One region of the Pseudoalteromonas sp. SR41-7 genome, then DNA from elsewhere that is predicted to be linked to it. Evidence: predicted binding sites of a transcription regulator. Region 1 holds the regulator's gene; the other holds the start of a gene.
The links. The regulator sigma-54, encoded in region 1, starts transcription at its own class of promoters, with help from an activator protein. The targets are predictions, from matches to a motif close to GTTGGCACGNNNNTNGNNT.
Positions count from the first base shown of each region.

Region 1 (6,529 bases):
TATAAATTGTTATATTACTTTATGGGGGGAGGTGAGTTAACTGGCGTTACTAACCTATTTATTTTATATATCTGTTTTAATTGAAGCACTAGTAATGCGAATATTGTTTTTATAAAACAGATTATTCTTGTTCATTAAAGCGTTGTGCTATTAATTCTCCAACAGCGTGTAAAGCTTGCTCAGAATCAGGGCCTTTACAAACAACTTTAACTTCTTTTCCTTGGCTACTTTCAAGTAACATTAATGCAAGTACGCTATCGCCTGCTGCTTCTTTGTCATCTTGGAATAATGTGATTGTCGCATCAAATTGTACTGCTAATTGCGCAAGCACAGTAGCTGCTCTGGCGTGTAAGCCTAATTTGTTTTTTATTAAAAAGGTATCTTCACAATGCATAACTTACTCTACCTAAGCTGAACAGGTGATTATTCAGCTATATTATTTTTCTTGCTCGCGATGGCGAATTTTTACATTGGGATGTGTCATTGCAAAACTTTCACCGATAGTTTGCGCTAAATACACAGAGCGATGTTGCCCGCCTGTACACCCAATAGCAATGGTTAAATAACTGCGGTTATTTCTTTCTAAATGCGGTAACCACGTTTGTACAAATGTTTGAATTTGCCATGTGAATTTTTGCACTATGCTGTGATTAGCTAAATAGTCTTTAACCGGTTGATCTAACCCATTTAAAGGCTTCAACTCTGGTTCCCAGTGTGGATTTGGTAAAAAGCGTGCATCAAATACGTAGTCTGCTTCTTTTGGTATACCGTGTTTAAAGCCAAATGATTCAAATGTGACAATCAGTTGCTTATCTTTTTTACCTAAAATCTTTTCACGAATAGATTCAGCGAGTTGATGAACACTTAAATCAGTCGTATCTATCATAAAGTCGGCGCGAGTGGTTAATACATCAAGTAATTCTTTTTCTTTTTTGATGGCTAAATCAAGGGGCAACGAGTCTATTGATAGTGGGTGTAATCTGCGTGTTTCAGAAAAACGTTTGATCAATGTCTGATCGTCGCTATCTAAATAAAATAACGTAGGGTTTGCAAAGCCTGGTAAGTATTCAAGAATATCGTTAAATTCATCTTGTTCTTTAGGGATGTTGCGCACATCAATGCTAACAGCAATTTTATCGTAGCTATCAGATACACTGCGAACTAATGAAGGAAGTAGGTTTACTGGAATATTATCTACGCAATAATAACCTAAATCTTCTACAACGCGCAAAGCAACCGACTTTCCAGAACCAGAACGGCCGCTTATGATAATTAACTCCATTTAACACCCTTTATAAAACTATGATTGATCGACAATAACTTGGTAAAGCTCAGTATCAGATTTTGCACTGCGTAACTGTTTACAAAAATCTTTGTTGTTTAGTTTATCAGCAATGGTTGCTAGAGTCTTTAAGTGCTGCTGGTTATCGCCATCTGGTACGATGAGTGCGACAAAAATATCAACAGGGCGATTATCGATTGCATCAAAGTTTATTGGAGTTTCGCTAACGAGCACTAAAGCCAAAGGCTCTTCTGCACCGCTCATTCTTCCATGAGGAATAGCAATGCCACGCCCTATACCTGTACTACCTAATTTCTCTCTGCTCATTAAAGCATTAAGAATATCTTGTTGCGGTAAATACGGAAGTTTGTCGTGAGCAAGTTCGCTAATGAACTCTAAAATTCTTTTTTTGCTATTAAAAAGGACCGCAGCTTTGCTGCAGTCCTGGCATATAAGTGAACTTAATTTCATCATATTAGTGTCGAGCAAGCTTCTCTTTGTGTTTGATTACTTGGCGATCGAGCTTGTCGATCAACGAGTCAATAGCGGCATACATATCTTGATGTTCTGTAGAGGCAAATAGCTCAGCACCGCTTACGTGTATTGTGGCTTCTGCTTTTTGATTTAATTTTTCTACATCGAGAATGACATGAACATTATTAATATGATCAGAGTGTCTTTCAAGCTTCGCAAATTTAGTATTAATATAGTCTCTTAGTGAATCGGTTAATTCTACGTGACGACCAGTTAAGTTTAGTTGCATAAGCATTACCCTCTTAGTTTAGCGTCTTAAATCAGACTTTTACGCTGATTTGACGGTGGAATAGCAAGAGATTCGCGGTATTTTGCGATTGTACGTCTCGCTACTTTAATTCCTTGCTCAGCCAATATATCCGCTATTTTGCTATCACTCAATGGTTTTGCTGAGTTTTCTGCTGCGATTAATTTTCGGATAAGCGCACGTATTGCTGTAGATGAACATTCACCACCGTTTTCAGTACTTACATGGCTTGAGAAAAAATATTTAAGCTCAAATATACCACGGGGTGTATGCATGTACTTTTGAGTAGTTACGCGAGAAATTGTCGATTCGTGCATTTCTACCATTTCAGCAACATCATTTAAAACCATTGGTTTCATGGCTTCAGGGCCATGTTCAAAAAAGCCTTGTTGTTGCTTAACAATACAATTAGTAACTTTTAATAGCGTGTCGTTTCTACTTTCTAAGCTTTTAATAAACCATTTAGCTTCTTGTAAATGTGAGCGAATAAACTGGCTGTCGCCACTTGATTTTACAGTGCGAGACATTGCTGCGTATTGGCTATTAACACGAATTTTAGGCATGCTATCTGGGTTTAATTCGACAACCCAGCGGCCTTTAATTTTTTTAACTGACACATCAGGAATAACATACTCAGATTCTTCCCTTACAATAGTATCTGCAGGTTTTGGGTTGAGAGTATGTATTAGTGTCATTACTTCTTTAAGCTCTTCTTCTTTGAGCTTAGTTTTTTTCATTAATGTACGATAGTCGCGAGCTGCTAATAGATCAATATGCTCGGTTAAAATCATTTTCGTTTCATTAATATAAGGTGTTTCTTTATCAAATTGATTAAGCTGAATACACAAACACTCTTGTAAACTACGTGCAGCAATACCAACAGGATCAAACAGTTGGATGCGTTTTAATACCGCTTCAATTTCATCAAGTTCGACTTCGTTATCATCTTCGTTTTCTTGATTAAAGCTTTCTAAAATCTCTTCGCAGCTTAGTGTTAAAATACCTGAATCATCGACAGCTTCTACAATAGCAATAGCAATAGCTTCGTCTGTAGGGCTAAATGGCGTTAGTTGTAATTGCCACATTAAATACTCATGGAGCGTTTCAGTAGAGGCGCCTTGGTATATTGATTCGTCTTCAGGCATTGGACCTGATGAGGCTGCAGGAGCGGCACTCATGTACTCATCCCAACTGACATCCATAGCCATGTCGTCACTTAGCGTGTCTTTTGCAAGTGCTTCACCAGTATCTTGTTCGTATTCGCTCGGAGCATCATCAGCAGATGCGCTAACAGTTATGTCATCGGTATCAGCTTTTTGCTCGTTTTTACCAGCAGCGTCTTCGGAATAGTCTGCCTCTTCAACCTCTAATAGTGGATTACTGTCGAGAGCTTCTTGTATTTCTTGCTGGAGATCCAATGTACTGAGTTGCAACAAACGAATAGCTTGTTGCAACTGTGGAGTCATTGTAAGTTGCTGGCCCATGCGCAGCTGTAGTGATTGCCTCATGTATCTCTAACAATCCTTTTATGTTGTTATAATTAATACTAGCAGATGCTTAAAGACATGGCGTAAATGTTACAGCCTAAATTGCTCGCCTAAGTAAACATCGCGTACTGTTTTATCATTTAATACGTGTTCTGGAGTACCTGATGCAATCAGCTCCCCATGAGAAACAATGTAGGCTTTTTCACAAACATCAAGGGTCTCTCTTACGTTATGGTCGGTAATTAATACACCAATCCCACGATTTTTAAGATGTTCTATTATTTTCTTTATATCTAATACCGAAATAGGGTCAACACCGGCAAACGGTTCATCCAGTAATATAAATTTAGGATCTGCTGCCAGCGCTCGTGCTATTTCTACACGACGACGTTCTCCCCCCGATAATGCCATACCTTGGCTATCACGAATGTGTTGTATGCTAAATTCATCTAATAAGTTATTGAGCGTGTCTTCTCTGGCTTGTTTATTTAGTTCTTTGCGCGTTTCTAAAATGGCCATTAAGTTTTGATAAACAGTCAGCTTTCTAAAAATCGATGACTCTTGTGGTAAGTAGCCTATGCCTAATCTAGCACGACTATGCATAGGTAAAAGAGTAATATCGTTATCATCAATAGATATTTTACCTTTGTCGCTAGGAACAAGCCCTACAATCATATAAAAAGTCGTTGTTTTACCAGCACCGTTAGGGCCAAGTAAGCCAACTATACTGCCAGCTTGTACTTCAAGGCCGACGTTTTTTACAACTTCACGACCTTTATAGCTTTTTGCCAATAGTTCTGCTTTTAATGTGCTCATGGTTGACCTTTATCGCCTTTTTTACTTTTTTTAGTTTCGATCGGTACTAAAATTGTGTGAACGCGGTCAGTTGAGTTTTCATCTTTTTCGGCACTGATGAGCTGCTGCTCTATGTCGTAGGTAATGCTTTTAGCATTTATTTTTTGTCCGGCTTGCGATACTTGTGCATTACCAACAAGCGTTAAAAAACGCTTAGATACATCATAACGTACTTCGTCAGCACTGGCGCTCATAGTCGTGCCGTCTGATTGCTTTTCTTCAAAGTGCGCAGGGCTACCTGTGGCAATTAATAATTGTTTATTATCACCAAGTTCATCACGTTTGTGTACTTCGAGGCGATCGGCTGTAATGCGGCGATTACCGTGAATAATCTCAACGTTTTTCTCAAAAATACCCACATTAGCTTTCAATTGACCTTCTTGCTTGTCGGCACTTATTGAAATCTGATTGGCAGCAGGTTGCGTGTTTTGCTCTGCAGCACTACTATTAAACGCTAGTATAAGTGTAGGAATTATAAGTGATTTTAATATTTTATTGGTCATAATATATGGTTCGCGTATGGTTAATTAGTTTTATCACTTCGGTTTTCAAGTCGGCTTCTAGGCCTTTACCGGTGATTTTTAAATTGGGTCCAGTGATAATGACGGGTTGCTCCGAACGCATTGTTAATAACTTTATATCAACCTGAATATTATCAGCATTGATTTTGTCTATCATGGCGTTATCGGTTAAATTTTTGGCAACCACATTACCTTCTAAAATTAATTGTTTATCTTCATATAATGTTGCTTCGTCTGCATTTATTTGCCACGTTTGTTGCTCGTTATATAAAGTAAAAATGGGTTTTTCAAAAAACGTGAAACCTAATTGCTGGTATAGCTCCATTTTAGCCGCAGTGACTTTGTGGCTAATTTTACCTTGCTCATCATAGGCTGTCTGTTTGAGCTCAATAGCTATGTAATCAGGCTTAGCAACAACTTCAGGCTCAGCCTGAGGCACAATATTTGTTTGTGTAAAATAAGGGTACCAAAGCCAAACCATACAGCTAATGAATAAAACGCTTAATATTATGCGCGCTGCATTCATGAACTAGTGCCTTGTGTAGTCAATGCTTTACCATTTTCAAGCATGAGCAAATCGGTGAGTTCTCTCACAGCGCCAAAACCACCAGGCATTTGCGTTACATAATGTGACAAACGCTTAATAAGAGGGTGGGCATCATTTACTGCAACGGCAAAGCCTACTAACTCCATAACAGGCATGTCAGGACCGTCATCACCAATATAAGCAATTTGTTCATCGCTAAGGTTGAGTTTATCTTTTAACTCTTGATAGGCAATGAGCTTATTTTCTTGGCCTTGATAAATATGCTGTACGGTTAAGCTGCTCATACGTTGTTGTACTATCTGTGAATGACGACCAGTAATAACAGCTACTTCAAAGCCACTGTTTATAAGTGCTTTAATGCCAAAACCATCTTTTGTATTAAATGCTTTTAGCTCTTCACCTTGATTGCCAAGGTAAATACGGCCATCAGAAAATACACCATCAATATCGCATATAAGTAGTTTTACTTTTTTAGCGCGTGCTTTTGCGTCATCGCTCAGCGGTTGATAGAGTTCTTCAAATTGCATTTATAACACTCCTGCTTTTAATAGGTCTTGCATATTTAATGCGCCAATAGGTTGGTTTTTCTCATTGACGACGATTAGGCCATTTATACGTTTACGTTCCATAATATTGAGCGCTTCAGCGGCTAAAATATCTTGCGTAGCTGTAGTGCATGACTTAGTCATAACAACATCTATTTGTGTTGTATGAATATCAATTCTTTGTTCTAAAATGCGACGTAAGTCACCATCGGTAAATAACCCTACGAGTTGCTGATTTTCATCAACAATGGCTGTCATACCTAATCCTTTAGCTGACATTTCTATTAGAGCATCTTTAACTGTTTGTGAAACATCAATAATAGGTGTATTTGCGCCGCTGTGCATAACATCTTTTAAAGTAAGTAATAAGCGCTTGCCTAAACTACCACCTGGGTGAGATAGCGCGAAGTCATCAGCTGTAAAGCCGCGAGCTTCTAATAATGCAACTGCCATGGCATCGCCCATCGCAAGCGTTGCAGTGGTACTTGATGTAGGGGCTAGGCCCAATGAA
Region 1 covers NZ_JACJEF010000001.1:474,298-480,826, reverse strand. Annotated here, with positions in the region: gene H5092_RS02235 (HPr family phosphocarrier protein) at 122-394, opposite strand; gene rapZ (RNase adapter RapZ) at 437-1,282, opposite strand; gene ptsN (PTS IIA-like nitrogen regulatory protein PtsN) at 1,301-1,753, opposite strand; gene hpf (ribosome hibernation promoting factor) at 1,758-2,045, opposite strand; gene H5092_RS02215 (RNA polymerase factor sigma-54) at 2,072-3,571, opposite strand; gene lptB (LPS export ABC transporter ATP-binding protein) at 3,641-4,366, opposite strand; gene lptA (lipopolysaccharide transport periplasmic protein LptA) at 4,363-4,908, opposite strand; gene lptC (LPS export ABC transporter periplasmic protein LptC) at 4,898-5,452, opposite strand; gene kdsC (3-deoxy-manno-octulosonate-8-phosphatase KdsC) at 5,449-6,000, opposite strand; gene H5092_RS02190 (KpsF/GutQ family sugar-phosphate isomerase) at 6,001-6,529, opposite strand, start outside.

Region 2 (6,529 bases), on a different contig from region 1:
TTATAAAAGATTTTGGTAACTGACTATCCATATCTGTTCTCAACAATGGTTTTAGTCAGTTTGCGTTATTCGTTCCTATTTTACAATTGCTTCACATTTTCAAATAAAATGCTTTGCATAGGGCTATATAATCAGCAGTGTAGGTATTATCTAAGTTTCTAATACACAGAATTGATGTTTCTATATCGCTTTTTACGTAGCTAAATGCCATTAAACTGCGGCTAATATCTTTATTGGGCGTGGCTTTTACTTGGCAATGAGTATTTAAATAAAGCCCATTTTGAGTAGCAAGCTCAATAAATAATGCACCTTCAACGCTTGGGAGTATTAAGCTAAAGCGAGAGCGGCTATGGCTTAAACGTTTAAACGCATTTATTAACTCTTCAAAACTTAAGCCGTCGGTATGGCGCGCGGTATTACGCGCAGCATTATAGCCTTTTAAACTGTGATTAAAATACGGTGGATTAGAGATAACAACATCAAATTTAACTTCACTACTAAAGCTTTGAATAGTTTGGTGCTTAATACTTATTGTTGGCCACGGACTATTAGCTACATTTTGTAATGCTTGGGTATAGGCGCTTTCGTCAATTTCTACCGCAGTTATATCAAGCTCATTACTGCGCTGCTTACACATTAATGCTAGTAAGCCGGTGCCAGTGCCTATATCAAGTAATGACTTTGCACCGCTTAAATTAGCCCATGCGCCAAGCAAAATGCCATCGGTAGAAACTTTCATTGCACAGTGGTCGTGTTCAACTTTAAATTGTTTAAATACAAAACCAGACATTTTTTCACCTTTTCATTCACCAAGCGCAGCATAGCGCGTATAATCAGGGTAATTGTCCCTTATTTTAGACACTCTATGCAATTTTCTGAATTTGATCTTGATAACAAGCTACTCGATGCCATTAATAAAATGGGCTACGAGACGCCAACCAGCATTCAACAACAAGCTATTCCTGAAGCACTACAGGGGCGCGATATTTTAGCATCTGCGCCTACTGGTACAGGTAAAACAGCGGCATTTTTAATTCCGGCTATTCAGTACTTACTGGATTTCCCACGTCGTGATCCTGGTTTTGCGCGCGTCCTCGTTATGACCCCGACTCGTGAGTTGGCTTATCAAATTCATGAACAATGTGAACTGTTAGCTAAACGCACACACCTAAAAATTGGTGTAGTAACAGGCGGTATTAACTACGGCACGCATAAAGAAATTTTCGAAAAAAATAACGATATTTTAATCGCCACACCAGGTCGATTAATGGAATACCTAGAAACCGAAAACTTTCATGCTGAACACGTAGAAATGCTTATTATCGATGAAGCAGATCGCATGTTAGACATGGGTTTCAAAAAAGAAATGAGCCGTATTTGTGACGAAGCTAAAAATCGTCGCCAATGTTTTTTATTCTCAGCAACACTCGAAGGTGACAGCGTAGAAAGGTTTGCTGAAAAAACATTAAACGACCCTGCACTGCTTGAAGCTGAATCGTCACGTAAAGAAAAAGCTAAAATTCACCAGTGGGTACATTTAGCCGATGACTATCATCATAAACTAGAGCTTTTAGTAAATACCTTAAATGGTCCAGACGTGACTAAAGCAATTGTATTTGTTAAAACCCGTGAGCGTTTAGAAACACTGATTGGCGAGCTAACCAATAATGGCGTTAAAGCAGCTTGGTTACGCGGCGAAATGCCACAAGACAAACGTATGAAAGCCATGGAAAACTTCCACAGTGGTAAAACACGTATCTTAATTGCTACCGACGTAGCTGCACGTGGTATTGACGTATCTGACATCAGCCACGTTATTAACTTTGATATGCCGCGCACTGCCGACGTATACGTACACCGTATTGGTCGTACTGGCCGTGCTGGTAAAAAAGGGATTGCAATATCGTTAGTTGAAGCACACGACATTGGTATTTTGTATAAAGTAGAGCGCTACGTTGAACAAAAACTAAAACGCCGTGTAATTAAAGGTGTTGAGCCACAGCATAAAGAAGCTAAGCCACCGGCTAAAAAGCGTAAAGATCCAGTAAAAATGAAAGCCAAGAAAAAGGCCAAGGTTAAAAAGAAAAAGTAACCTAACATATTTTTATTCTAAGCCGACTTTTGTCGGCTTTTTTAATGCAAGCCTTACAGGCTCTGGTGTTTGTACCTGTTACATATGTAACCCAAGCATGTAACTCATACTCATTTAAATGTAATTTTTGCCCACCTTAATTCCCACTTAATAAAATTACCTTATATTTCATAGCGTTAATATTGGCACCGAAATTGTAACTACAAAGATAACCTAGCCGATGGAATTTCCATTTTGTGGCTGCACTATTCACCGTAATGTAAGGATTAAGTTATGAACCGCTTCAAGTTAACTATCGCTTTAGTATCATTTTGTTGTTTATTTTTATTAGCTTGCGCTACAAAGGTAAGTGCAGCAACCAATATGGCCGTAGTAAGCAGTGTAGCCACTCAACCTAACCTACAACAAACTATCACCAACACCCTACGAACTAACCCTAACCTAGCGTTAAGTGATATTCGTGTGCAGGTAAAAAATGGTGAAGTAGATTTATACGGTGAAGCACAAACTGGTTTTCAGCGCGCACTAGCTCAAAAATTTCTAGAAAATATAGATGGGGTTAAAATCATTCGTAACAAAATTAGCGTTATTTAATACGCACCACAAAACCTATTTGTATAACTAATTCATAAGCGCGGCTTGTTACTCCAACACAAGCTGCGCTTTTTTATATTCTGTTTTAAGGCAAATTTTGCAGCTGTGAAGAAGATAAAATAAAGCCTAAGCAATACGATTATTCCTCCCCCTAAAACGATAGCTCACACTTATACTTAAGAAGATAGATTTAGAATTGACGCTAGCGTGTTTGTCTTTGCTCTTTTAACCCTTAAGTTAACCCAATTGATACTGAAAAAGCTTACACAGATTCTTTAGCCGACCTAACGGGCTTAAAAAGGATGATTTATTTAGTTATTGAAATAGATGAGAGCGTTTTTTCAGAGTGTGCGGCAAGGCAGTAAAAAAATCGTTGGGTAAACACTAATCTTACTTGTTAATACTCCCATGGCCAAACGCAACTAATCTGAATTGATATTCAATAAACACAAAACTAGGTATTTAAACTTTTAGCTAATAATCCATTTATAAAAAAGCGCAATTTTACTCTGTAAAATTGCGCTGTTGGTAAGTAACTATTTCCCAATGCTTTTGCCTAATGAGTTTTAACTAAATTACTCACTTTGGCTAGAGTCAGCACCGTCGCTACTGTCTTTATTGGATGACTGCTGGCTTATTTTATCGCTTATCATGGCATCGAGTTTCTCACCGCCTTTAATACCAAAATCTAAAGTACGAATTGGGAAAGGAATACTAATATCAGCTTCGTCTAATGCTTGCTTAACGGCAACAACACCTTTGTGGCGTACCGTCATAAAGTCAGGCTCGCCTGGGTATTTAATCCAAAACCACACCAGTAAGTTAATGCTGCTGTCGCCAAAACCTTCAGCGTATACAGCGGTTTCGTCTTTACGTATTACAAAGTCAAATTCGTTAATTTTATCGACTATAACGTCTTTTGCTTTTTCTATGTCGTCGCCATACGAAATACCTACGGGTACTTCTATACGTCTTATACCTAGCGTGGTGTAATTTTTTAGTACATTTCTAAATAAGACTTTGTTTGGTACAAGTATTAGTTGCCCGTAAAAGCTCTCTATTAGCGTGTTACGTAGGTTTATAGAATGCACCGAACCAAACACATCATCGGTTTCTATTACATCACCTGTTTTAAATGGCTTACGTACACCCATTGCTATACCTGCAATTAGGTTTTCGGTCATGTCTTGAAACGCAAAACCAATGGCTAAACCCACAATACCCGCACCAGCAAGTAGCGAAGTAACAGTGCCTTTTAAGCCAACAAAATCGAGCGCTATAAATAAACCTATGCACAACACAATAACTTTAAATATTGACGCCATTAAGTCAGCAATTTGCGTTGAATCGAGAGAGCGGCGCAACACGTTTTTCATCAGCTTGCCAGCAAAGCGCGCCAATATTGAAAATACTATGGCAATTACAATTGCCACTATAAAATTAGGGATATGGCTGATAACAACATCAAACCACCCTCCGAGCTTTTCCTCTATTAGTTTTTCGGCTTCGCCAACTGACGGAATACTGATCATTTTGTTTGCACCTATTTAATTAATAATCTCATTAATATTAGATATAGTTGCAAATATAACGCCAGTATCAAAAAAGCCATGCAATGCATGGCTTTTCAATTGTTTATTTAAGCTTATGACCTAATTTTGTTCGTCACGCATAAATACCGGCTCAAGCTCTTTAACTGTTGCCTCAGGGCTAAAGTAATAACCCGCCACAGTAAACTCTTTAAGTTGGCTTAATTGCGTTACTTTATTTTCGATAATGTAGCGCGCCATCATGCCGCGTGCTTTTTTAGCGTAAAAGCTAATTACCTTGTATTGACCGTTTTTACAGTCTTTAAAGTGTGGGGTAATAATTTGTGCATTTAATGCTTTTTTATCTACCGCTTTAAAGTATTCGTTTGAAGCAAGGTTAACTAAGTATTGCGCGTCTTGTGCTTTTAATACGTCGTTTAGTTTGTTCGCTATTACGCTGCCCCAAAACTCGTATAAGTTTTTGCCACGCGAGTTTTCAAGCTTGGTGCCCATTTCAAGACGGTAAGCTTGCATTAAATCAAGTGGTTTTAATAAGCCGTATAAGCCAGAAAGGATACGTAAATGGTTTTGTGCGTAATCAAGCTCGCTAGCTTTAAGCGTGCTTGCATCTAAACCGCCGTATACATCGCCATTAAAGGCAAGCACTGCTTGTTTAGCATTACTTTGTGTAAACGGCTGTGCCCACTCACTAAAGCGTGCTGCGTTAAGCCCAGATAGCTTATCGCTAATTTTCATTAAACTGCCAATTTGCGCTGGTGTTAGTTCACGGCATACTTTCATGAGCTCTTCGCTGTGCTCTAGTAATTCAGGCTGAGTGAACTTGTCTGTTGCGGGTGGCGTTTCGTAATCAAGATTTTTTGCAGGTGAAATAACAGTGATCATAGTTAGCTATTGACTTGTAATTTATTTAGTGTCAATTTCAACATTAAATGAAACGAAAAGCACGTTTTGTTTAAATAAATCCTCTCTTAATAACCCATGCATTGCCGTTTTTCTATTGATAAGGACATAAGACCTATCAAGCATTGTCACACTGTTGCAGTATGGATTGTATATATTAAGAGTGATTAGATTTTTCTTTTAACTTGCTTGGAATGAGGAAAGCAAATGACTTCAGCTCTACAAAGGCTAAAACAACATTCATCTATCGTAGCCGACACTGGTGATATTGAAGCTATTAAAAAGCATCAACCAGAAGATGCAACTACAAACCCGTCGCTTTTATTAAAAGCGAGCGAGATTGAAGCATATAAGCCTTACCTAGATAAAGCTTGGAGCTATGCAAAAGAAACCGAGCAAGAGCCAGCTAAACAACTTGAACTAGCATGTGATTACTTTGCCGTGTTACTTGGTAAAGAAATTAGTGAGATTGTTCCTGGTTATATTTCTACTGAAGTAGATGCACGCCTTTCGTTTAATACGCAAGCGACTATTGATAAAGCACATACCCTACTTAGCCTTTACGAAAAAGAAGGTGTAAGCAAAGATAAAATTTTAATCAAAGTAGCGTCTACGTGGGAAGGCATTAAAGCCGCTGAGCAGCTAGAAAAAGAAGGTACTAAATGTAACCTTACTTTATTATTTAGCGATGCCCAAGCTCGCGCATGTGCCGATGCAAACGTATTTCTAATTTCGCCATTTGTTGGTCGTATTTTAGATTGGCATGTTGCTAACGGTATGGAAAAACCAACCGATCCGCTACAAGATCCAGGTGTTCAGTCTGTACGCAGCATTTTTGAATTTTACAAACGCCATGACTACAAAACAGTTGTGATGGGTGCAAGTTTCCGTAATACAGGCGAAATTATTGCACTTACAGGTTGTGACAAGCTAACTATTAGCCCTAATCTTTTAGAAGATTTAGGTAACCTTGAAGGCGCACAGGAATACTTGCTAGAAACAGATATTCCTAAAGAGCCAAAACCAGAACCACTTACAGAAGCGCAGTTCCGTTGGTTACATAACCAAGATGCTATGGCTACTGAAAAACTGGCTGAAGGTATTCGCTCTTTTGCTGATGCACAAGAACAACTAGAAGCGCGTTTTAAAGCAATGTAATTTGCTATAATCGTGTTTTAGAAAACGTCGCAATAGCGGCGTTTTTTTATGCCTAAAATTGGCTACTTCTCTATTTAACCTTCATATAATCTTCGTATAAACCTTCATCAATTAATCACACTTATGTAACATAACTGTCACTTTTTTATTCTATTTTAACTAGGCCTGTGGTATAGGTATTCTTGAGGTCAATAAAATCAATAGGAGAAGTTCATGGATAGCCTAAACGATATAT
Region 2 covers NZ_JACJEF010000002.1:289,764-296,292, reverse strand. Annotated here, with positions in the region: gene H5092_RS04065 (DUF4153 domain-containing protein) at 1-31, opposite strand, end outside; gene H5092_RS04060 (tRNA1(Val) (adenine(37)-N6)-methyltransferase) at 92-790, opposite strand; gene srmB (ATP-dependent RNA helicase SrmB) at 866-2,092, shown strand; gene H5092_RS04050 (BON domain-containing protein) at 2,366-2,686, shown strand; gene H5092_RS04045 (mechanosensitive ion channel family protein) at 3,262-4,218, opposite strand; gene yaaA (peroxide stress protein YaaA) at 4,339-5,118, opposite strand; gene tal (transaldolase) at 5,344-6,294, shown strand; gene H5092_RS04030 (DUF3545 family protein) at 6,508-6,529, shown strand, end outside.
Region 2: H5092_RS04050 (BON domain-containing protein) is a predicted target of sigma-54. The motif match lies at 2,274-2,292, and genes of this name have one in related genera.